Regions from separate parts of the Pseudalkalibacillus nanhaiensis genome, predicted to be linked through region 2. Evidence: riboswitches for the same ligand, from Rfam matches in the RefSeq annotation. Region 2 holds a riboswitch; each other region holds the start of a gene.
The links. A riboswitch is a leader RNA that binds a small molecule or an ion and turns the genes downstream of it on or off. The one in region 2 is predicted to bind lysine.
Positions count from the first base shown of each region.

Region 1: another riboswitch for lysine. It lies ahead of V1497_RS15320 (Na+/H+ antiporter NhaC family protein); the one in region 2 lies ahead of V1497_RS14815 (aspartate kinase).
Region 3: another riboswitch for lysine. It lies ahead of lysA (diaminopimelate decarboxylase); the one in region 2 lies ahead of V1497_RS14815 (aspartate kinase).

Region 1 covers NZ_CP143541.1:2,950,055-2,952,264, reverse strand. The annotation lists gene yunB (sporulation protein YunB) at 1-664, shown strand, start outside; lysine riboswitch at 749-934, shown strand; gene V1497_RS15320 (Na+/H+ antiporter NhaC family protein) at 1,061-2,210, shown strand, end outside.
Region 2 covers NZ_CP143541.1:2,848,879-2,851,088, forward strand. The annotation lists gene V1497_RS14815 (aspartate kinase) at 46-1,281, opposite strand; lysine riboswitch at 1,675-1,864, opposite strand; gene uvsE (UV DNA damage repair endonuclease UvsE) at 2,033-2,210, shown strand, end outside.
Region 3 covers NZ_CP143541.1:2,131,291-2,133,500, forward strand. The annotation lists gene lysA (diaminopimelate decarboxylase) at 1-1,239, opposite strand, end outside; lysine riboswitch at 1,347-1,517, opposite strand; gene V1497_RS11165 (spore germination protein) at 1,581-2,210, opposite strand, start outside.

The sequences.
Region 1 (2,210 bases), 100 kb from region 2:
AGCTCTTATGAAAATTGCTGAAACAGAAACCGAGGACATTGCTCAGCTTGCTATCCAAAGTGCCATCAAGAACAGGATCGTTGATTCAGGGAAAACGAAAGGGCTCGTCGTCATCAGATATGATCGCGATCAACGGGTAGCTTCAGTGAGTACGGACCCAAAGGTCGTCAACGAAATCCAGTCCTTGGCTACAGCAAATGTCCAATCCTTACTTGAGCAGATTGAAAACGGAAAAAAACCGGATTTTGCTAATTTTGCTGGTGTTGAAGTAGAGCGGGAAAACGAACATCAAAATGGAATCATAACGAAGATTCCATTGGGGCGGGCTACGAACAATTCCTTGCTTGCGAACTTAGGACCTAATATACCGGTTCGTTTCAGGGTAATTGGAAGTGTACAGACGGATTATATTGAAGCCACAGAAGAAGCCGGTATTAATAATGTAAAGTTAAAAGGATGGATTGAAGTCGTCGTCAAGGTCCGGGTCATCGTTCCATTCGAGACCCAAGAGAAGATCATTAAGACGAACATCCTGGTCATGTCTGAATTCATACCGTTGGATGTACCGTACTATTATCACCACGGAACCGGAACCGGTGCTCAGCCAGTTGTTCCAATCACACCGAATGTGGGGGATGATAAGAAAGATAGCGATCAACCGTGATCCTGAAAACAGAATGGCTTGTATTATTATAGAGGTTTTAGTATAATAGTACTTGGCGCAAACAAAATAATAAACCTTATCATCCGATGAGGTAGTGGAGCAAGGAACAAGAGTAGCCTGATGGGAGTATGACATCAATGATCATCAGCGAAAGGGTTCATTGCCGAAGCCAGGGAAGACCGTCAAATCAATCCTGGTTGGGGCTGTACTGAATAAGTACTGCACTGTCACTGTTCGGGAAAGTTTGAATAGTGGAGAACTACGTGATCGATGGGGGATAACCGTTACAAAGGTAACGATAGGTTATTTTCTATCTATCGTTGCCTTTTTTTTATTGTATTGGGGGTACTCAGAAGAGACCACTCTTCTGTTTTAAAAAAGGAGGAGTTAGTGACAATGGAGAACACAATTTATTCATTAATACCGCCGCTCTTGGCCTTGCTGATGGTGGCATTGACAAGGAGGGTGTTACTGTCACTCGGTACGGGTATCGTGGTAGGAGCGCTCATGCTTCATGATTTCAATGTTCCGGCAAGTGGTATGAAAATCTTTGAAATCGTCCGTGGCATATTTGTGGTTCAAAACGATGCCGGTGGATGGGAAGTCAATACATGGAACGTCTTCATTCTATTGTTCTTATTGATTTTAGGAATCATGACGTCACTCATCGCCATTGCGGGAGGAAGCCGCGCATTCGGAGAATGGGCAATCAAGAAGGTGAAAACCCGCGTCGGCGCTCAAATATTGACGATCGTACTTGGTATCATCATCTTTATCGACGATTATTTCAATTCACTTGCGGTCGGGAATGTCAGCCGTCCGTTGACAGATCGCCATAAAATTTCACGTGCGAAGCTTGCATACTATATCGATTCTACAGCTGCACCTGTTTGTGTCATTTCCCCTGTTTCCAGCTGGGGTGCTTACATCATCGGATTGATCGGGACCATTCTTGTCACACATGAAGTGACCAATATCGGAGCATTAGAAGCGTTCGTTACAATGATCCCAATGAATATTTATGCATTAGCTGCCTTGCTGCTCGTGTTTGCAACAGCTCTTTTCAATATTAATCTCTTTTCCATGAAGACACATGAAGAACGTGCTGTGAACAAAGGACAAGTCTTAAACCCGGACAACAAAGCGGTTCCAGGAGAACAGTCCGATCTTCCTGAAAGTGATAAAGGGAAAGTTGGCGACTTGATCTGGCCGATTGTCGCGTTGATCATCGGGACTGTTGCCGCGATGCTTTATACGGGTGCACAAGCAACAGAAGGGGAAGTTACGATTCTCTCGATGTTCGAGAATACAGATGTAGCGAAATCACTTGTCTACGGTGGACTAGTCGGACTTGCTGTCATCGTCATCTTATTCTTAACGAAGGGTCTCCCGTCTAAACACTTTGGAACAGGAATTTGGAAAGGAATCGAGTCCATGCTTCCGGCCATTTATATTCTGCTCTTTGCATGGGTGATTGTGGCTATTATTGATGAGATCGGAACAGGGAAATACCTTGCCGGAATCGTAGACGGAAACATCAATCTTG
Region 2 (2,210 bases):
TCTTTTGATGTTCTTTTTTCTTCTCTAAAGTTGTCCTTTCTTCTGCTAAACGGTTTGCACCGGTTGACGGGCATCAAGTTCAAATGCTTCATGCAAGCATTCAATTGCAGAAATCATCGTTATACTCTCCACAATCGTTGAAACCTTAATCTCAGATGTGCTGACCATTTTGACTTTAATCTGATTTTCCGCAAGCACGTCGAACATTTTAGCAGCGACTCCTGGGTTGGAAATCATCCCTGACCCTACAATCGAAACCTTGGCAAGGTTTTCTTCATAAGAGATATGATCGAATTTCAACTGATCCTGATATTGACTCAACACTTCAAGTGTATACGTCAATATCTCTGAATCAACCGAAAAAGAGATATCTGTTGTTTCGTTCCCATTTGTATTCTGGATAATGATATCTACGTTGATCTGGCTGTTTGATAAGGTTGTAAAGAGGGCCGATAGTGTCGTCATTTCATCAGGCAAACCATGTACCGTCACCTTCGTTACATTATCCTCGAACGCAATTCCTCTCACCATCAAATTTCCTTCCATTGCTACTTCCTCCTCTATCCTCGTACCTGTGACTTTTTCTATACTGGATCGCACCTCTAACGGCACATCATAATTCTTTGCAAATTCAACAGACCTCGGGTGTAGGACCCCTGCTCCTAAATTCGCCATTTCAAGCATTTCATCGTACGAGATTGCCTCTAGTTTGCGAGCACCTTTCACAACCCGTGGATCCGTCGTGAAGACGCCGGTAACATCCGTATATATCTCACACTTTTCAGCATTTAACCTAGCGGCTAAAGCCACAGCTGTTGTGTCAGAACCACCTCTACCGAGAGTAGCAATCTCCTTCTCTTCTGTAAGCCCTTGGAACCCAGCAACTATGACAATCTTTCCAGTTGCTAGGTGCGCGGTGATGCGTTTCGGATCGATGTCCATAACTCTTGCATTACCGTGTACCGATTCCGTAGCAATACCGGCCTGCCACCCCGTAAGCGATATCGAATCATAGCCTTTTTCCTGAAGTGCCATTGCAAGCAATGACATAGAGACTTGTTCACCTGTTGAGACAAGCATATCCATCTCTCTTTTAGAAGGCTGGTCAGAAATGCATTTGGCTAAATGGATTAACTCATCCGTACTTTTCCCCATTGCTGAAACGACGACAACAACCTCGTTTCCTTGCTGAGCTGTTTCTATGATCCGATCAGCTACATTTTTGATTCTTTCCACTGATTCTACAGATGTGCCACCATATTTTTGAACGATTAACGCCATGATTCCATTCCTTTCATCTCTTTAAGTATCTGTTCAAGGCTGTTTTTGATGTTGAACAGCTTCAGGCGGACGCTTTCCGCGGGCAACGCTTCAGCCTCACTTCCACAGGATGTGGTGACTTCGACGTTCACCATAGGACGTGGTGGGTTTTTAGTCGAAGAACCTTAATTCCTTGGTCTGCGGGGTCTTCAGCTGTTGCTTTTCCCGCTGGAGTCGCCGCCTTACGCTTCTGTTTTCTTTAATATCAACGATAAAAGCTAACAGAGCCTAAAAAAAGGATTGACATCTCAACGTGTGACGGGCTTTCCAAACAACCATAAAAAATGGTGGATTGAAAAAACGATACGTCAGACTTGAGCGTCAATCCTCAACGTCTGCCACACTTATTCCCTTGCGTGAGATAGTCCTCCATACGACTTCAGGGATGGGTCGTATGACAGCCCTGCATTTCTTCAATACAGGTCCAGCTGGATCATGGTTGAGGCACCACCCAGCTTCGGCGAATTCCCCTTTCCTTTTGCACTCGTCAGAGCTCAATCTCTTCATGCAAAGTACTGATGGTTTCCGCGCCTCTACCATCACTTCATTTACATACGAAGTGTGGCCAAAAATTTAATTGCTTGTATTTTATCAAAAACCTGAAGGGTATACAAGATAATTCTTTTGATTGGAATTTGTTTCTTCTCACATATGTATAGGGAAGAAGCAAATAATAACGTTATCTTCATCGGCAAAAGGAGACCTGATCGACATGATCCTTCGTTTTGGATATGTATCAACAGCTTTGAATTTATGGGAATCCACCCCTGCACATACATTGACATTCACGAATTGGAAGAAGCTTGATAAGAATGATAGGAAGGAAAAACTCCTTCGTGTGACTGCTAAAAACATTGAAAATACCAAACGAGCGGTTTACTACAACATTG
Region 3 (2,210 bases), 720 kb from region 2:
TTCACCATTCTCGACAAAAACGACAGCCGGACGAGGTACCCTGTTATAATTGTTTGCCATCGAATACCCATAAGCACCCGTACAGAACATGGCGAGGATATCCCCTTGTGACGTTTTCGGAAGAGAGATGTCATGGATGAGCATATCTCCGGATTCACAGCATCTTCCTGCAATGGATACGAGCTGTGTGTTCGGCTGCATGAGACGATTTGCCACCACAGCCTCATATTTGGCTTGATACAGTGCAGGTCTTAAGTTATCTGTCATGCCTCCATCCACAGCAATATAATTCCGTATTCCTGGTATTCTTTTTTCTGATCCGATCGAGTATAATGTCGTCCCCGCTTCTCCTACGATGGATCGCCCTGGTTCGATCCAGATCTCAGGCATAGCCATACTCGTTTTCTCAACTTGAGCTTCAACCTCATCAATGAGAGCGTTCATCATCTGTTCAATTGAAACGTCTTGATCGGCAGAGGTATAAGGGATGCCGAAGCCTCCACCTAAATTGACGACAAGTGGTTCGTAGCTGTATGACTCAGACCATTGCTGCAACTGATTGAACACCTTCTGGATCGCCATGACAAAGCCCTTTGCCTCAAAAATTTGCGACCCGATGTGACAGTGGATGCCCAGCACGTCGATGCGATCTGACCCAAGAGCCTCCTGCAGGGCTTGATCCGCCTGTTGACTGACGAGATCGAAGCCGAACTTCGAGTCCTCTTGCCCTGTTAAGATGTAATCATGGGTATGTGCCTCGATTCCTGGAGTGATTCGTAAAAGGACTGGGACTGTACAATTCATCTGTTCTCCTAATTCCTTTATACAATCCAGTTCATAAAAGTTATCGACGACAATACACCCTACACCTTCTTGTATCGCCATACGTAATTCTTCCATGCTCTTGTTATTGCCATGAAAATGTATGTTCTCAGTTGGAAACCCTGCTTGTAAAGCTGTGTATAGCTCTCCGCCGGAGACGACGTCGAGGTGCAGACCTTCTTCTTCCATCAGCTGGACCATGGCTACACTTGAAAATGCCTTACTGGCATATGAAACTTTAGCGTCTACCCGACGTTCTTTGAATGTCGTTAGGAATGCTTTGGCTTGCTGACGAATCTTTGCAACATCATAGACGAATAACGGTGTTCCATATTCCTTAGCCAATTCAATCGTATCGACACCTCCAATTTCCAAGTGTCCCTTCTCATTCATTTTCCCTGTCCCCAAGAATACCATTACAATTCTCCTCCCTCGATTTAAGAGAGAGCCTATAAACTGATAAAAATACAAAAAACCAGTCCATGTAGAAAGGTACATAAACTGGTTTCAACCGTACCCTCATCAGTTGGAATAGCTCTCCACTACATGTGTAGTGACAGTCCGTTACTTGTTCAGCAACGACCCAGCAATCATAATCGGCATCATGACTACTTCGGCAAATTGACCTTTCTTCGTCCGTCCTGGCACCCCTGCTCGGGACGAGTACTCATTCGCTTTGCGCCTCTACCCCATTACGTTGAATGAGGCATTTATTAAATTATCAATAACTTTAGCATAAACTCAGGCTGGAATCAACTTCAATTTGCTTGTTTTTTCTGATTTTGTGGCCTTACGATACTTGGTCGAACTTTTGATAATGGCACCGACACCCTGACCAGAACTTGTAAAAGGGCTTGTGGATTGAACGGGATGAATGGCCATAAGTATGGTGTATTCAGATTCTTGATGCTGCAAAGTAGGATGATAACCAAAGTCACACCTACCATGAAGCCAGGCACACCGAATATCAAAACGAGTGTAATCATAATCAACCGGACGATCTTGTTGGCTACACCTAATTCATAGCTCGGGGTTGCAAATGAACCGATCGCGGCGAGGGCGACATATAAAATGACCTCAGAAACGAAAAGACCGACATCAATGGCGATTTGGCCGATTAACACAGCAGCGATCAGACCCATTGCCGTTGAAAGGGCCGATGGTGTATGGATGGCGGCCATCCTCAGCACGTCGATGCCGAGCTCCGCAAAGAGGATTTGCAAATAGATCGGGATGTTCGAATCCTTAGTTGGACCGATGAAATCAAGATTAGGCGGTAAAAGGTTCTCGTTCAAGACGAACAAAAGCCATAGAGGCAGCAAGAACACGGAGGTGAGCATTCCACCAAAACGTATCCAGCGCAAGAACGCACCGATCATCGGGGTTTG